DNA from 3 places in the Mesorhizobium loti R88b genome. Region 2 is predicted to be linked to each of the others. Evidence: predicted binding sites of a transcription regulator. Region 2 holds the regulator's gene; each other region holds the start of a gene.
What was found. Region 2 encodes PhoB, which activates phosphate uptake and scavenging genes when phosphate is short. Its sites were predicted from a motif close to TGTCATNNANCTGTCAT; they were not measured.
Positions count from the first base shown of each region.

Region 1: a site for PhoB is predicted at 3,132-3,148, ahead of phnC (phosphonate ABC transporter ATP-binding protein). Genes of this name have one in related genera too.
Region 3: a site for PhoB is predicted at 3,444-3,460, ahead of EB235_RS17930 (esterase-like activity of phytase family protein). Genes of this name have one in related genera too.

Region 1 covers NZ_CP033367.1:2,043,999-2,050,041, forward strand. The annotation lists gene phnE (phosphonate ABC transporter, permease protein PhnE) at 1-168, opposite strand, end outside; gene phnE (phosphonate ABC transporter, permease protein PhnE) at 170-1,141, opposite strand; gene phnD (phosphonate ABC transporter substrate-binding protein) at 1,198-2,106, opposite strand; gene phnC (phosphonate ABC transporter ATP-binding protein) at 2,196-3,053, opposite strand; gene EB235_RS09990 (DUF1868 domain-containing protein) at 3,187-3,897, opposite strand; gene EB235_RS09995 (DapH/DapD/GlmU-related protein) at 3,983-4,600, opposite strand; gene phnL (phosphonate C-P lyase system protein PhnL) at 4,597-5,304, opposite strand; gene phnK (phosphonate C-P lyase system protein PhnK) at 5,307-6,043, opposite strand, start outside.
Region 2 covers NZ_CP033367.1:1,680,728-1,686,770, forward strand. The annotation lists gene pstS (phosphate ABC transporter substrate-binding protein PstS) at 1-528, shown strand, start outside; gene pstC (phosphate ABC transporter permease subunit PstC) at 597-1,580, shown strand; gene pstA (phosphate ABC transporter permease PstA) at 1,585-2,436, shown strand; gene pstB (phosphate ABC transporter ATP-binding protein PstB) at 2,433-3,236, shown strand; gene phoU (phosphate signaling complex protein PhoU) at 3,262-3,969, shown strand; gene phoB (phosphate regulon transcriptional regulator PhoB) at 3,985-4,674, shown strand; gene EB235_RS08270 (hypothetical protein) at 4,952-5,389, opposite strand; gene EB235_RS08275 (hypothetical protein) at 5,448-5,597, opposite strand; partial or broken gene EB235_RS35255 (hypothetical protein) at 5,684-5,938, opposite strand; gene EB235_RS08285 (NAD(P)-dependent oxidoreductase) at 5,948-6,043, opposite strand, start outside.
Region 3 covers NZ_CP033367.1:3,672,259-3,678,301, reverse strand. The annotation lists gene EB235_RS17940 (trimethylamine methyltransferase family protein) at 1-842, opposite strand, end outside; gene EB235_RS17935 (GcvT family protein) at 855-3,266, opposite strand; gene EB235_RS17930 (esterase-like activity of phytase family protein) at 3,577-5,034, shown strand; gene EB235_RS17925 (L,D-transpeptidase) at 5,108-5,899, opposite strand.

The DNA.
Region 1 (6,043 bases), 360 kb from region 2:
GTCCCGCAGCACTTGCGGCAGAGTGAAGAACCACATGGCGTAGACGAGATAGAGCACGGTGCCGAGAAGCAGGAACAACGGGCCGAAACGCTTGTAGGCGGGGCGCCGAAACACTTGCGGAAAGCGTTCCTCGATCGCGCTGATTTCGTCTGCGGTCATCGCCGTCATATCAGGCCCCCATGACAAAGGCTTGCTCGCCGACGAGCTTGCGGCGCAGCCAGGCGGAGAACTGGTCGACGATGAAGATGGTGGTGAACAGCAGCAGCACCATGGCCAGCGTCTTGGCGCCGAAGCCGCGCGAGATGGAGAGCTTCAACTCCTCGCCGATGCCGCCACCGCCGACCGCGCCCATGATGGTCGAGATGCGGACGTTGATCTCGATCCGCAGCAGCGTGTAGGACATGAAATTGGGCAGCACCTGCGGCAGTCCGGCAAAGCGAACCCGCTCGAACCAGTTGGCGCCAACCGCCCGCAGGCCTTCCTCGGCCCGCATGTCGATGTTCTCGTTGATCTCGTAGAACAGCTTGCCCAGCGCGCCGATCGAATGCAGGCCGATGGCGATGATGGCGGCGACCGGGCCGATCGAGACGATGGCGGCGAACAGGCCGGCGATGACGATCTCGGGGAACGCGCGCAGCAATTCCATGAAGCGCTTGACGACCAGCCGCAGCACCGGGTGCGGCGTCAGGTTGCGCGCGGCGATGAAGGAAAACGGCACGGCAAAGATGAAACCGATGAAGGTCGAGACCAGCGCCACGTTCACCGTGGTCAGCATCAGCTCGAAATATTCGGGGATGTAGAAACCGCCCCAGACATAGATGCGGCCAAGCGGGAAGTTGAACTCCTGCGTGCCGGTGTCGTGCGGCGAGGCGACGTCGAACAGAGCCCGCCAGACATCGTTCCAGTCCTTGGGGATCAGCCAGCTCAGGAAATCCAGGATGTGCGGCAGCCGGTCGAAGAAGTGGCCGGCATTGGCTTCGTCGGCGAACCACATGCTGGCGAACATCGCGGCAAGCAGCAGGGCGACGCCAAGCGCCGTATAGAACCGGCGCAGCGACGTCTGGCGTCGCCAGGCATCGGCCATCTGGTGGGTGGCGCCAGAGGAGGCTGTCGCGGATGGGGCTGTCACGGAAAGGGTCATGATCGGGGATGCAAAAAGGGCGGTGTTTTCCAACACCGCCCTTTTCGATTTCGCCGTTAGCCGCCGATGGCTGCCTTACGGGCTTCGACGATGACGTTGTAGAAGTCCGGCTTCACCGGGACGTAGCCGGTAAAATCGCCACCTTCGACGCCTTCGAAGCAGGCCTTGTCCTTCTTGGGCAGGTCGGTGAAGAAGGCGGCGAGCTTGGCGGTCATGTCGTCGCCGAGCGCGGTGCGCACGACCAGCGGACCGTTCGGGATCAGGCCCGAGCGCCAGACTTCGACGAAGTCGTTGGGGTCGACGGCGCCCTTGGCGACTTCCTTGTGGAAGGTGCCGGAGGTGTAGCCGTTCTTGAAGTCGCCGATGCCGGAGGAATCGTCCACCGCGACGTCAACCTTGCCGTCGCGCACGGCCAGAACGTTGTTCTCGTGGCCGCCGTTGAACTGGGTCGACGCGAAGAAGGTTTCGTTCGAGGCACCGGTGGTCTTCGGGATCTGGGTCAGCGGGATCAGGTAGCCCGAGGTCGAATCCGGATCGGCGTAGCCGAGCTTCTTGCCCTTGGCCGACTTGATGTCAGTGATGCCGGAGGACTTCAGAGCCAGGCCGATCGAATAATAGCCGGTGGCGCCGTCGGTCTGCTGGGTGGTGAGGATCGGGGTGACGGCCTTCGGATCCTTGAGAACGACGGCTGCATAGCCGGCAGCGCCGAGTTCGGCGAAGTCGAGCGTGCCGCCAAGCAGGCCCTGAATGACGCCGTCATAGTCGGCGGCCGGGAACAGCGAGACCTTCTCGAAGCCGAACTCGGTCTTCAAATGGTCGGCCAGGCACTGGTAGTTGCGCAGCCGGTCGGTCTCGTTTTCACCGCCGAGAATGCCGACGCGGAATTCCTTCATGTCGGCTGCATGAGCGGCGCTGGTGGCCATGGCGAGCACCGAAACGGCGCCGAAAACCATCTTCCTGAACATTGATATCTCTCCTGTAGGTTCCGGCCCCGCGCCGGCAGCGTTCTGATCTTGACAGGTGCCCTTGACGCGGGCGGACGATCCAGTGCGGCTCAATAACCCGGAAATGCAGGTTCGAGCGGTCCGGCGGATGCTGCAATCTTTTGCTTGAAGGCAACGCTGGTGGAGGTGATGGCCTCCGATATCTCGCCGCCATTGCTATCTGCGCCATAGACGAGACGCACCGCCTCACGGTTGAGCTCTTCGGGCGGGCCGTCGAAGACGACCTTGCCGGCGGCCATGCCGATGATGCGGTTGCAATAGGTACGGGCGGTATCGAGCGTGTGGAGATTGGTGACGACGGTGATGCCTTCGCGCAGATTGATGTCCTGCAGCGAGTCCATCACCACCTTGGCGTTGAGCGGGTCGAGCGAGGCGATCGGCTCGTCGGCGAGGATCACCTTGGGCTGCTGCATCATGGCGCGGGCGATGGCGACACGCTGCTGCTGGCCGCCTGAAAGGGTGCCGGCGGGCTGAAGGGCTGTCCGGGCGATGTCGAGGCGCTCGAGCGCGGCGACAGCCTCGGCGCATTCGGCGCGCGAAAACATGCCAAGCAGGTTCGAGATGGTCGAACGGTGGTTCAGCTTGCCGAGCAGCACATTGGTCAGCACATCGAGGCGCGGCACCAGGTTGAACTGCTGGAAGATCATGGCGCAGTCGCGCTGCCAGCGCCGCAGCGGCGAGCCCTGCAGCTTGGAGACATCGGCGCCGTCAAAAAAAATCGACCCCTGGCTGGGATCGATAAGACGGTTGATCATGCGAAGAAGGGTCGATTTGCCGGCGCCCGAACGACCAATGATGCCGACCATCTGACCTTGCGGGATCGAGATGTTGATGTCGCTGACGGCGGTGTTCTTGCCAAATCGTCGGCTGACACCGCGGATTTCGAGCGTGGCAGAGCTTGCTGACATGGGCAGGTTCCAGTCGGGACCATATTAATCGTCAGGCTCTCGCCTAACGCAGCCACATGAACCTGCCGTGTCGCCAGCATGTCAGTTTTGTTACGCTCCACAGACGCGGCGTCAGGCGCTCCTTGCGGTGCGATCAACCAAGCACCAGCAATTCCTCGAAATGCTTCATGTCGCGGAAGGCGCAGAAGGCGGGGGCCTTGATCTCGATCACTGGGGCCTGCCGTGCGAAAAGCGCCAGGCCATCATCGAACAGGTCCTGCCATGCCGCCGCCCTGTCGTCGGCAAGACGCTGGATCTGATAGGCGAAGGTGATGTGGAAGACGTAAGTGTCGTGATCGGGGTGCCGGTAGCCGAACGGCGCCGCCAGCGCATCGCGCCATTGGCGCATGATGCGTACGTCATCGTCCGTCGCGCCGGCAACGGTGAGACCGGTCGGCACGATTTCTACCACCTTGATGTTGAACGGGCCGAAGCCTTCGAAACCTTTCAGCCGTTCCATATAAAGCCTGGTCATGGCGTCGATACTGGTGTCGAGCGGCACGTCGTGCGGCCAGTAACGCAAGCGGCGGCGATATTCGATGATGCCCTGGAACAGTGTCATGTGCAGGCTGGACACCGGCGTGAAGGCGAGACGATCAGCGTCAGGCATCGCCAGCATCTTGTCGCGCACCGCAAGCACCACGCCCTCGGACGGTGAACCGCTGACCAGATGGCTGACGACAGTGTTGCCGGGCTCGGTCAGGAAATTGCCCGAAATGTCGTAGCGCGTGCCGAGATGTGCCGGCGGGGTCGGATTGGAGCCGGCAAAGAATCCGGCGAGCGAGGGTCTGACGGTGTCGGGCATGGCGATCTCCTTGGGGGAGATGACGTCCTGTCCGAGTCATGTGTCAAGGATGTGAACAGGCTTCCCCTGACGATGATGTGAGGGATCAGCCCTCGTATTTTTCCAGAAAAGCCTCCGCTGAAAGCTCGCGGAAATCCTCTAGGGACGCGCGCAGCCTGGCATGGTCCCAGTCCCACCAGGCAAGCGCCTGGTAGCGTTCGGCGGTGCGACGATCGAAGCGTTCGCGGACCGGTTTTGCCGGCACTCCCGCGACGATGGTGTAGGGGGCAACATCCTTGGATACGACGGCTCCGGCGCCGACCGCCGCGCCATCGCCGACGGTGACGCCGGGCAGGACGGTCGAGCCATGGCCGAGCCAGGTGCCGTGGCCGATGGTGACGCGCTTGGCGCGCCGCTCGGCGAAAAATGCGCTCTCGTGCTCGGCATCGTCCCAATAGTCCGAGGCGCGGTAGGTAAAGTGGTGCAGCGTCGGCCGCCAGGTCGGGTGGTTGGTGGCATTGAGGCGCACTGCGGCCGCGATGTTGGCGAACTTGCCGATCGTCGCGCACCAGACGGCGCAGTCCTGCATCATGTAGGAATAGTCGCCGAGTTCACTTTCCGAAACCCGGCTGCGGTCGGCGATCTCGGTCCAGCGGCCCAGCGTGGTATTGTGCACCTCCGCCGTCGGGTGGACCAGCGGCGTCTCCGACAGTTTCCTGGTCATGCGGCGAGTTTTCCCGGAGCAAAAGCGGTGACGTCGATGACGCGGTCGGCCACCGCCTCGCGCACGTCGTGGTCGTGGAAGATGCCGAGCAGGGCGACGCCGGCCGCCTTCTTGGCGGCGATCAGTTCGATCACCACGTCGCGGTTCTTGGCGTCGAGCGAGGCGGTCGGTTCGTCGAGCAGCAGGATCGGATGCTCGGTGATGAAGCCGCGCGCGATGTTGACGCGCTGCTGCTCACCGCCGGAGAAGGTCGCCGGCGGCAGCGCCCAGAGTTTTTCCGGCAGGTTGAGCTGCGCCAACAGCGCGCGTGCCTTGCCTCTGGCTGTCTCGCGCTCCTCGCCGCGTTCGACCAGTGGTTCGGCGACGACATCAAGCGCCGAGACGCGCGGCACGGTGCGCAGGAACTGGCTGACATAGCCGATCGTTTGCCGGCGCACGGCAAGCACGGTGCGGGGGCTGGCATGGGCAAGATCGATCAGGCCGTCCTCATGCTTGACGATGATCTGGCCTTCGTCGACGGCATAGTTGCCGTAGAGCATCTTCAGGATCGAGCTCTTGCCGGCGCCGGACGGGCCGCCGAGCACGGTGCATTCCCCAGCCTTGATCGAGAAGGAGACACCGGCGACGACGGGCAGTTTGATGCCATCGCGCAGATGCATGGTGAAGCTCTTGGCGACGTCGGAAACAACGAGCGGAGTTGGCATCGTTACACCTGCAAAATGGAAGAAACGAGAAGCTGCGTGTAAGGCGCGCGCGGATCGTCGAGCACGCGGTCGGTGAGGCCGCTTTCGACGACGCGGCCGTCCTTCATCACCATCATGCGCTGCGACAGCAACCGCGCCACGGCGAGGTCGTGAGTGACGACGATGGCGGCGAGGCCAAGATCGGTGACCAGCCCGCGCAACAGGTCGAGCAGGCGCGCCTGCACCGAGACGTCGAGGCCACCGGTGGGCTCGTCCATGAACACCAGCCGTGGGCCGGTGACGAGATTGCGGGCGATCTGCAGGCGCTGGCGCATGCCGCCGGAAAAGGCGCGCGGCTCGTCGTCGATGCGGTCTTCCTCGATCTCGACGCGCGACAGCCAGTCGACGGCTGTGGCGCGGATCTTGCCATAGTGACGGTCGCCGACCGCCATCAGCCGCTCGCCGACATTGGCGCCGGCCGACACCGTCATGCGCAGGCCATCGGCCGGGTTCTGGTGGACAAAGCCCCAGTCGGTGCGCATCAGGAACCGGCGCTCGGCCTCGCTCATGCGGTAGAGCTCGCGGAACTGGCCGTCGCGCATACGGTAGCTGGCGGTGCCGGAGGAGGGCAACAGCCGTGTCGACAGGCAGTTGAGCAGTGTCGTCTTGCCGGAACCGGATTCGCCGACGACGGCCAGGACTTCACCCGGCCACAGGTCGAAGGAGACGTTGTCGCAGCCGACGCGCGAGCCGTAGAATT
Region 2 (6,043 bases):
AAGCTCTCGCCGGACTGGAAGGACAAGGTCGGCTCGGACACCGCCGTCGAATGGCCGACGGGCGTCGGCGCCAAGGGTAGCGAAGGCGTCGCCAACACCGTCAAGCAGACGGATGGCGGCATCGGCTACGTCGAGTATGCCTATGCCAAGCAGAACAACCTGTCCTACTCCAAGATGCTGAATGCCGCCGGCAAGGTCGTCGAGCCGTCGCTCGAATCCTTCGGCGCGGCCGCTTCGAATGCCGACTTCAAGACTGCCAAGAACTTCAACGTCATCATCACCAACGAGCCGGGCGACGCCACCTGGCCGATCGCGGCTTCCACATGGGTCCTCATCCACAAGGCTCCGGAAGATGCCGCTGCCACCGGCGAAGCGCTGAAGTTCTTTGCCTGGGCTTACAAGGACGGCAAGGAAACCGCCAAGGCACTCGACTACGTCTCGATCCCCGACAGCGTCGTCGACCTGATCAAGGCTTCTTGGAAGACCGACATCCAGGCCGACGGCAAGCCCGTCTACGCCGGCGAGTAATATTAGTTGAAGGAGCGCCGCATTCGCGGCGCTCCTTTTCTCATCAACTTGAAAGAGCCGAGCTTGACATGAGCGCTGTCCAGGAAGCCTTGCCAGCCGTTAGAGGATCGCGCGACGCTATCGTTCGACGGTTCGCGCTGACCGACGCGATCTTCCACGGCATGACCCGGGCCGCCGCTATATTGGTGCTGGTCCTGCTCGGCGGTGTCGCGATTTCGCTGTTTGCCGGTTCCTGGCAAGCGCTGTCGACCTTCGGCTTCTCCTTCCTGACCAGCGAAAGCTGGAACCCGGTGACGGAGAAATTCGGTGCGCTGGCGCCGATCTACGGCACCATTGTCACCTCGGCAATCGCCATCCTGATCGCCGTGCCGCTCGGCATCGGCATCGCCATCTTCCTCACCGAGCTTTGCCCGCGCCCGCTGCGCCGCCCGATCGGCATGGCCGTCGAACTGCTGGCCGGCATCCCTTCGATCATCTACGGCATCTGGGGCCTGTTCGTGCTGGCACCGTTCCTGCAGACGACGATACAGCCCTTCATCATCAGCGTGTTCCATGGCATTCCCGGCCTTAACAGCCTTTTTGCCGGTCCGCCTTACGGCATCGGCCTGCTGACCTCGTCGCTGATCCTTGCCATCATGGTGCTGCCCTTCATCACCTCGATCACCAAGGACGTCTTCGACACGGTGCCGCCGGTATTGAAAGAGTCAGCCTACGGCATTGGCTGCACGACCTGGGAAGTGACCCGCCGCGTTGTCATCCCCTACACCCGCATCGGTATCATGGGCGGCGTCATGCTGGGCCTCGGCCGCGCGCTCGGCGAAACCATGGCAGTGACCTTCGTCATCGGCAACGCGCATCGCATCTCGACCTCGCTGTTTGCGCCGGCAACGACGATCTCGGCCACGATCGCCAATGAATTCACCGAAGCTGTCGGCGATCTCTACACCTCCTCGCTGGTGGCGCTCGGCCTCATCCTGTTCGTCATCACCTTCCTGATCCTTGCCATCGCACGCTACATGCTGATGCGCATCGACGCCCGCACCGGAGCCTGAGCCGATGTCGACAGCCTCATCGCTTCACAGCCGCCGCAAGAGCAGAAACTCGGTGATGATGACGCTGTGCGTCATTGCCGCGGGCATCGGGCTTGCCTGGCTGGCACTGATCCTCGGCGCGCTGGTCTACAAGGGTACCGCCGGCTTGTCGTTTGATGTCTTCACGCAAATGACGCCGCCGCCCGGCGACGCCGGCGGCCTGCTCAATGCCATCTATGGCAGCGTGGTGATGACGGTCATCGCAGTCATTGTCGGCACGCCGATCGGCGTGCTGGCCGGCACCTACATGGCCGAGTACGGCCGCTTCTCGAAGCTCACCACCGTGGTGCGTTTCATCAACGACATCCTGCTGTCGGCGCCGTCGATCATCATCGGCCTGTTCGTCTATGAATTGATGGTGCGGCCGATGGGGCATTTCTCGGCGATCGCCGGCGCTGTCGCGCTTGCCATCCTGGTCATCCCGGTCGTCGTGCGCACCACCGAGGACATGCTCAATCTGGTGCCCAACGCCTTGCGCGAAGCCGGCACCGCGATCGGTGCGCCGCGCTGGGTGGTCATCAAGTCGGTCGCTTACCGCGCCGCCCTTTCCGGCATCGTCACCGGCATATTGCTGTCGATCGCCCGTATCTCCGGCGAGACGGCACCATTGCTGTTCACGGCGCTCAACAACCAGTTCTGGTCGAGCAACCTCAACGCTCCGATGGCCAGCTTGCCGGTCACCATCTTTCAGTTCGCTCTCAGCCCCTATGAGGAATGGCAGCAACTGGCGTGGACCGGCGCACTCATCATCACATTGACGGTCCTCGCGCTCAGCATCGTTGCGCGCAGCCTGACCGGACGCAGAGAGGACAAATGAGCCAGATGTTGTCTCCAGACATGACGATCGCAACCGAGGCCGCCGCCAAGGTGAAAATCGAGGTCAAGAACCTCAATTTCTACTATGGCCAGTCGAAGGCGCTTAAGGACATCACACTGTCGCTGCCCGAGCGCAGCGTCACCGCCTTCATCGGACCGTCGGGTTGCGGAAAATCGACGCTGTTGCGCGTCTTCAACCGCATCTACGAGCTCTATCCCAAGCAGACCGCCGAGGGCCAGGTGCTGCTCGACGGCCAGAACGTTCTCGACCGTTCGCAGGACCTCAACCTCTTGCGCACCAAGATCGGCATGGTGTTCCAGAAGCCGACGCCGTTCCCGATGTCGATCTATGAGAACATCGCCTTTGGCGTCAGGCTCTATGAGAAGATCAGCAAGGCCGAGATGGATGGCCGTGTCGAGCAGGCGCTGAAGCGCGCAGCACTGTGGAACGAGGTCAAGGACAAGCTCAACGCCAGCGGTCTCAGCCTTTCCGGCGGCCAGCAGCAGCGGCTTTGCATCGCCCGCACCGTGGCGGTGAAGCCGGAAGTCATTCTGCTCGACGAGCCGGCGTCGGCGCTCGATCCGCTGTCGACCGCCAAGATCGAAGAGCTGATCGACGAGTTGCAAGCCGACTACACGATCGTCATCGTCACCCACAACATGCAGCAGGCGGCGCGCGTCTCGAAGCAGACAGCGTTCATGTATCTGGGCGAACTGGTCGAGTTCGACAAGACCGAGAAGATCTTCACTTCGCCCCGCGAGAAGCGCACGCAGGACTACATCACCGGCCGCTTCGGCTGATCGCACGCATACGAGGACCAGGATCATGGCCGAACACACGGTTGCAGCCTTCGACGAGGAGCTCGGACAAATCAGCAGGCTGATCAGCGATATGGGCGATCTCGCCGGCTCGATGGTCGGCGGCGCCACCAAGGCGCTGCTGAACTCCGACAATGCTCTTGCCCAGCGAGTCGTCTCCGACGACGCCATCATGGATGCCCGCCAACGCGAACTCGACGACCGCGCCATCACGCTGATCGCCAAGCGCCAGCCGATGGCCGACGATCTGCGCCATGTCGTCGGCTCGATCCGCATGGCCGGCGACCTCGAACGCATCGGCGACCTTGCCAAGAACATCGCCAAGCGCGTCGGCACCGTCGGTCTCAGCGCCACGCCGCGCGACCTGTCGCACTCCATCGATGCCATGGCGCAGCTGGTGCTGATCCAGGTGCATGGCGTGGTCGAGGAGTATGCGGCGGGTGACGGCGCGGCACTCGCCAAGCTGAGGAATGACGACGAGCGCATCGACGTCAAATACACCTCGGTGTTCCGCGAGCTGTTGACATACATGATGGAAGATCCGCGCAACATCACGGCGTGCACTCATCTGTTGTTCTGCGCCAAGAATCTCGAGCGCATCGGCGACCACGTGACCAACATCGCCGAAAATGCGTATTATGTGCTGACCGGCACGCAGCTGCCCGCCAATCGCCCGAAGCAGGACGAGACCGCAATGTCGGCGCCGGCGGCATAACAGGGTGACAAGCCGATGATCGCGCCACGCATCATGGTGGTGGAGGATGAGGAGCCGCTAGGCGTGCTCCTCCGCTACAATCTGGAATCTGAAGGTTACCAGGTCGAGGTGGTGACGCGCGGCGACGAAGCCGAAATCCGGCTGCAGGAAAACGTCCCCGACCTTCTGGTGCTCGATTGGATGGTGCCGGCGGTGTCCGGCATCGAACTCTGTCGTCGGCTAAGAATGCGGCCCGAGACCGAGCGGCTGCCGATCATCATGCTGACGGCGCGGGGCGAGGAAAGCGACCGCGTGCGCGGCCTTTCGACCGGTGCCGACGATTATCTGGTCAAGCCGTTCTCGACGCCGGAATTCATGGCCCGCATCAAGGCGCTGCTGCGCCGCGCCAAGCCGGAAGTGCTGTCCAGCGTACTCAAGGTCGGCGACATCGTGCTCGATCGTGAATCACACCGGGTCTATCGCAAGAAAAGCGAGATCCGGCTCGGGCCGACCGAATTCCGCCTGCTCGAATTCATGATGCGCCATCCCGGCCGCGTGTTCTCGCGCAGCCAGCTGCTCGACAATGTCTGGGGCGAGACGATCTACATCGACGAGCGCACGGTCGACGTGCATGTCGGCCGCCTGCGCAAGGCGGTCAACAATGGCCGTATGCCGGATGTGATCCGCACCATCCGTGGGGCGGGTTACGCGATCCGGGAAGATTAGGTCTTTCGGCGCGGAAGGTCCTACGGAGGTTCTCCGGGCAGGAAGGCGATGCTTCTCGCCAATCTCGTCGCCGCCGTGGGCTACTACGGCCGGCCGTCATACAGCCCGACACCAAGTCGCCTCACGGCTTCGAACTCACAGCGCTGTCGAACGCCTGCACCGAAGTCGTGCAATACATCATGCAGTTCTTGATGCTGGCCGATGAGCATCTGATCGCTCTCGAGAGAGCGGTGAGGCTGGAGTCAAAACAGATTGCTTGCACGATCAGTTCGTCGACTTATTGCTTATCGCTGTTATCGATTTGTTTCAAAAGTCCTATCACTCCGGCACACCCGCCTAATTCTGACAGCGCAAGCTCTTTCACGTGGGTGTCAGCATGTTCAAGGTCATGAGTCTTGGCTTGCTCCAGGCCCAAGCCTTCCATCGCATCGGCCACACCCATCGAGGCGACTTTAGCTTCGTCGCTCTTCGCCTTTTCAACACTTGCGGCGTGTGACAGGCACTCAGACTTTTCATAAACGTCGGCGAGCCACGGCCACAGAGGTGTGTGCTCGGCATTGCAAAGTCGTTCTGCCAGCACATGGACCGACACAGCCATTGCAATTGCCATACCCGGCATGTCGGGACTTTGGCTCTTTGTGCAATGGTCGGTTCCTTCAGCATGAGCTGGCAGCGGCATCCCCAGGAGAATTGCAAGGGCCAATTCATATCGCATGTTACATCGCATCCGGCTGATACTGCGCCTCCGTTCGATGAAGAGTTAACGCGAATACTCAAGCAGCGCAAACAACAGCGCCTATCTGATTCGTGCTTACGCCGGCGGTTTTCCTGCCCTGGCGATCAACGGAATCGGCGGTCTGTGCAATCGCCTCGCGCGATGCAGGTTCGATCAGGTTGAAGGCGGCGGCGCTGACGCCGACCATGGCGACAGCGGCAAGATCAATTCGCGTTGCTGGCGGCGGGCGACCCGCTTCAGCCGATCGACAACGATCCCGTCGACGCGTTCCAGGCCCGCCAGGTCCTCTGCTCCCGCGGTGATATGCAAAGTTGGGCCATCGGCCTCCAACTTGCACCAACCGAATGGAAATCGGATTTGCCCACGTCGTCCGGAATAGGCGGTGGCATAGGCAACAAAGGACATGCAGAGTCGCTGGACGAGCTCATCGGCGCCCTCGGTTTCAAGCCTTGAATGGGATATGAGAGCCACTCTCGGCATCCGATCAGCGCGAAGGGAGTGCATCGCCGATGCCATCCAATGTGGCATCGACCGGGCTCAGGCTTTGGGAATTTTTACCTCCCACGGCGCCACCCAGTTTCCGGCAACTCGTAGTTCAACGCCGGCGTCGTCCTCGATTACCTTACATACGGT
Region 3 (6,043 bases), 2.0 Mb from region 2:
GCGCCGGCCACTGTGATCGGCGCCATCGCACCCGCCAGGCAGAACGGCGTGATGACGGAGACCTGGCCGGCCCTGGCGAAATCGATGATGCCTTGCGCCATCGGAATGTCGAGCTGGCGCGGCGAGTTGGTGTTGATGACGGTGTAGCAATGCGCGTTCGCCAGGAACTCGTCCTGCGACAGGGCGCGCGCCAACCGGATCATCTCGAAGCCGTCCTCGACTTGCGGCGTGCCGCGCGCGAAGACGAACGGGAATTTGTCGGACAGCGTCAGCTGCGCGCGGTTGACGGCATAGTGGCGAAAGCGGTTGTCGACATCCTGCGGCTCGATGCAGGGGCCAAGCATATGCAGCACGTCGAAATGCTGCACCAGCCGCAGCAGGTCCTCGAAATCGGCCAGCGTGCCAGGCCGCCGGCCGCGTTCGAGGTCGGTGACGTTGGGCGCCCCGCATCCGGCCAGGAAGGTCATCGACCCGAGTTCCAGCGTCAGGTCGCGCGAACGGTCGCCGGCTTGCGCATGGATCGACTTCGGCGCCGAGGCCAATGCCGCCGCCACCATGTCGCGGCCGATGCGCACCATGTCGGTGTCCGGGTCGACCAGCGCGCCGGCGCGGGCGAAATAGTCGCGTGCCTGTGGCAGCAGCACCTTGATGCCAAGCTCTTCCAGCACACGCAGCGCCGTGTCGTGGATCGCGGCGACCCGATCGTCCGAAAAGATCGGCTGCGGCAGGAACGGGTTCTTCAGCGACCGGTAATTGGGCCGGCGGCTGCTTTCGCTGCCGGCATCGCCTGTCCGCCCACGCCGGCGTTCGCGCCTGCTGTCTCTTGCCGCGTCATCGACCATCGAAAATCCTCCTCATTGCCGCATCGCCTTGCCCGTGGGATCGTAGGGCGAGGCCGCGATGACCCGTGCCGGCCGCTCGACGCCGACAATGTGCACCGAAAGTGCGGCCCCCTCCTCGGCAAAATCGTCGTCCACCAACGCCAGCGCGACGCTCTTGCCGATCGTGTAGCCAAATCCGGCGGAGGTGACGAAGCCGATGCGCCGGCCCTCATGCCAGACCGGCTCGAAGCCGCTGGCATCGGCATCGACGGCGTCGATCTCCAGTGTCACGATCCGCTGCGCCGCACCGGCCTCGCGCTCCTTCAGCGCAGCCTCGCGGCCGATGAAATCGCCCTTGTCGAAGGCGACGAAGCGGTCGAGGCCGGTCTGGCCTGGCGTGTAGCCCTGCGTGAATTCGCGTGACCAGATGCCGAAGCTTTTCTCCAGCCTGAGCGCATTGAGCGCGTAATAGCCGACCTCGACCAGGCCAAGATCCTCACCGGCGGCAAGCAGCGTGTCGCGCAGCGTGGCATGCATGGTCACGGGGCAGCTGATCTCGAAACCCAGTTCACCTGCGATGGAGAGGCGGGCAACCCGGGCGCGCACCATGCCGATGTCGTACGCGCCGCAGGCCATGAACGGCAGCGCCGCGCGGGAGACATCCTGATGCGTGGTGCGCTCGAGGATTTTGCGCGCATTCGGCCCGGTCAGCAGGAAGCCGCTCATCGCGTCGGAAATGTCGGTGACCGTGACGCGCTCTCCCGCCTGGCTTTCGAACCAGCGCATGTGGAACTCCCTGAGGTAGTAGGAGCCCATCAGCCAATAATCGCCGCTGCCCCAGTTGATCACGGTGAGGTCGCCCTTCAGCCGTCCGTCCGGCCCGAGCATCGGCGCCAGCCGCGCCTGTCCCGCTTTCGGCAGCCTGCAGGCAAGCAGCCGGTCGAGCCATGCCTCGGCGCCCGGCCCGGACACCGCATAGCGTGAATAGGCCGAGATATCGACGAGGCCGGCGGCGCGCCGAACCTGCAGCGCCTCGTCGCCGACGATGTCAAAGGCGTTGGAGCGCTTGAGCGTCATGTTCTCGCGAAAGCCCATCGGCGCGAAATAGGCCGGGATTTCCAGCCCCCAAGAGGCCGTCCATTCGCAGCCCGCGGCACTCATGCCGTCATAGGCGCCGGGGCGTTTCAAGGGCCTGCCCGCGGGCAGCCGCTCATTGGGAAAGGTCATGACGAAACGGCGCGAATAGAATTGCCGCGTCGTCTGCTTGAGATATTCGCGGTTGGCGGCGAAGGCGCCGTAGCGGGCAATGTCCATGCCGAAAATGTCGGCCTGTGGCTCGCCAAAAATCATCCATTCCGCCAGCGATTTTCCAACGCCGCCGCCCTGGCTGAAGCCGGCCATGACGCCGCAGGCAACCCAGTAGTTTTTCAAGCCGCGCACCGGCCCGACGATCGGGTTGCCGTCAGGGGTAAAGGTGAAGGCGCCGTTGACCCATTTGCGGATGCCGGCTGTCGCCAGGCAGGGAAAGCGCTCATGCGCCTTGGCGAGTTCCGGACTGATGCGGTCGATGTCTTCCGGGATCAGCTCGATGCCATAGTCCCATGGCGCGCCGTCCATGTTCCAGTGCTTCGGGTTCTGCTCGTAGACGCCGAGCAGCACACCCTTGCGCTCTTGCCGCAGGTAGGAAAACCCGTCGAGGTCAACGGCGATGCCGATCTCCCGATCGAGTGCCGCGATCTCCGGAATGTCCTCGGTGATGAAATAATGGTGCTCCATCGGCGTCACTGGCAGGTCGACCCCAGCCATTCGACCGAGCTGCTTTGCCCACAGTCCGCCGGCGTTCACGACATGCTCGGCAACGATGGTGCCCTGTTCGGTGACGACGTCCCAGTGACCGTCAGCGCGAGACTTCAGCTCGATCACCCGGTTGCGCAGGATGATCTCGGCGCCGCGCTTCTTCGCGGCACCGGCATAGGCATGCGTGGTGCCGTAGGGGTCGAGATGGCCTTCGTTGGAATCATGCAGGCCGCCGAGCACGCCGGTGACGTCGACGATCGGGCAGATTTCCTTGATCTCGTCTGATGTCACCAGCCGGGCGGTCTCGATGCCGACCGACTGGAACACAGCCCAGGCCGATTTCAGCCACTCCCAGCGCGCGGGATCGCTGGCGATGTTGACGCCGCCGGTCATGTGCAGGCCGATGTTCTGGCCGGATTCAGCTTCGATCTCGCGGTAGAGATTGATGGTGTAATCCTGCAGCGCCGCGACGTTGGGATCGGCGTTGAGGGCATGGAAACCCGCTGCCGCATGCCAGGTCGAACCTGCCGTCAATTCGGCGCGCTCGATCAGCGCCACGTCAGACCAGCCGAACCGCGTCAGATGGTAGAGCACCGAGGCGCCGACCACGCCACCTCCGATAACCACTGCGCGGTAGTGCGACTTCAAGGCTTCCCTCCCCGGTCTGTCAGAAGCCGGACTATATACGCACTGGACATAAGTGTCCAGTGATGCGCAAACACACCCCGCCTGACCGTGCCGACAACGTGGCGGGATGATCAGTTCTTCGTGCGGACACACGTTTTTGCCGGCGCGCGAAGAAGCCCGCGGCCATGTACCGCGCGCTGTCACGCAAGCATCATGTTCTCGCCTTAGACCGCTTTTTGGGGGGTGGCGCGCGGCATCATCGATGTGGCGCCTCTTTCAGTTTTTCATCCTTCGGCCGTTCCGGCCCGCTTTGTCAGAAAGAGGATTGCCTATGAAACACCTGTACCGAACCGCCTCGCTCGGCGTCGCACTCGCCTTGTTCACCGCCCTGACTCCGGCGCTCGCCGACAGCACCGTCCCCGTCAACAAAGGTTTGGCTGGCGTCGGCCGCATTCCGGCCGCGCAGCGCGACAAGTTCGGCGAGACGTTCGGCTCGGGTTCCGGCATGGCGATCGACACATCAGGCTGGACGCGTGATGCCGGCACCTACAAGGGGTCGCTCTGGCTGCTGCCGGATCGTGGCTATAATGTCGCCGGCACCACGGACTACCGGGCGCGCGTCAACACCATAGGCATCGAGTTCACCCCGGCAGCCCCAGGCGCCGCCGGCCAGGAGCAGACCGGCGTCAAGGCGACGCTTGCCGATACCTTGCTGCTTACCGACGACAAGGGCGCCGACACCACCGGCCTCGATCCGCTGTCGGATGTGCATGCCGCCAGCGGCGACATGCCGATGCTGCCAGTCGCCACCAACGGCAAGCTCGCCCTCGACAATGAAGCGATCGTGCGGCTCCCGGACGCCTCGATGTTCATCTCCGACGAATATGGTCCCAACATCTACCACTTCTCCGCTGAGGGCCGCCTGCTGTCGGCGACCCAGCCGCCGGCGGCCCTCGTCCCGATGCGCAAGGGGAAGCCGAATTTCTCCTCGGACAACCCCGGCCCGGGTGCGGCCGAGCCCGATCCGAAGGATCCCGATACCGGCCGCCAGAACAACCAGGGCCTCGAAGGCATGGCGATGACGCCGGACGGCAAGTTCTTGATTGCCGTGCTGCAGTCGGCGACCAGGCAGGATGGCGGCGATTCGGGTTCGACTCGGCAGAACACGCGGGCGCTGGTCTACGACGCCTCCGACCTCGCCCATCTCAAGCTCGCGCATGAATATGTTGTGCCGCTGCCGGTGTTCAAGGATGCCAAGGGCAAGACCAAGATCGCCGCGCAGAGCGAGATCGTGGCGCTGTCGGACACAGCGTTTCTGATGCTGGCTCGCGACAGCGGCAACGGCCAGGGCCTGAAGGGCGACACCTCGCTGCTGCGCAAGATCTTCGTCGTCGACGTTTCGGCCGCGACCGACATCGCCGGCGGCGCCTTCGATGCCGCCGACAAGCCGCTCGCTCCCAAGGGCGTGCTCGATCCGTCGGTGACGCCGGCCAAGCTGACGCCGTTCATCGACATCAACGACAATGCGCAGCTCAACCGCTTCGGCCTGCACAATGGCGCACCGAACGACCACAACAATCTGTCCGAGAAGTGGGAAGCGATGTCGCTGGCCAGCGTGCTCGACCCGAAGCTGCCCGACGACTATTTCCTGTTCGTCGCCAATGACAACGACTTCCTTGCCCAGGACGGTTTCCAGGTCGGCGCCCCCTACAAGGCCGATGACGGCGCCAATGTCGACACCATGTTCCTGGTCTATCAGGTCACGCTTCCCGGCCTCGCCAAGAAGTAATCACCTCTATTAAGGCGGGCGCGCTTGAGGCGTCCGCCTGGATTATCCCGGTCTAACCGTCGATCGTGAAAGCCTACTTCAAGAACTCCGCATCTTTCGGCACGCCCGCATCGATGGGCTCTGCCGTCCTGCTCGACACCGCCATGATCTTGCCGGCAGCCGACAAATTGGGCCGCACGAAGACTGGTGCGGGGCCGTTGACGCGACTGTAGAGGTCGATGATGTCCTGGTTCATGAAGCGCACACAGCCCGACGAGGCGTTCTTGCCGATGGAATCCCACTCCGGCGTGCCGTGCAGCCGGTACATCGTGTCCTTGCCGTCGCGGAACAGATAGAGCGCGCGGGCGCCGAGCGGGCTCTGCGGGCCGGGCGGCATGCCGTCCTTGAATTTCGCCAGCTCCGGCCGACGCTTGATCATTTCCGTCGGCGGCGTCCACACCGGCCACTTCTTCCGCGCCTGGATCACGGCGCTGCCGGTCCATCCGAAGCCGGCCTTGCCCAGGCTGACGCCGTAACGGATGGCCTTGCCGCCATCGCGCACCAGATAGAGGAAGTGCTCGGAGACATCGACCACGATGGTGCCTGGTTTTTCACCGGTCGGGTCGGCCACGATCTGGCGTACGTACTTCGGATCGAGCTTGGCGACCGGGATGGCCGGCAGCTGAAAGCCCTCGTCGGTGCGCGCGCTATACATTGTTGCGGTATCGCCGAGCGCCGGCTCGGGCGGCGCCGCGACCACTGGCGGCGCCGGCGCCACGTCGGTCGTGGTGCACGCCGAAACAGCCACCGCGGCCGCACCCAAAGCGGATGCACCCAGGAACGCGCGCCGATTCAGGCGCTCGGAAAACAACGGAATTTCGGACATGAACCCCCCGGTCTATTTGTCAGATCTGGTACTGAATGCGGCCCCAAGCGGACGATCAATATCCCATTCCGGACGCTTTGAGAACATGGCTGGATCAATACAGGCCGGAAGGCCTTCGCCGATCTTCACGACACCGCATCGACC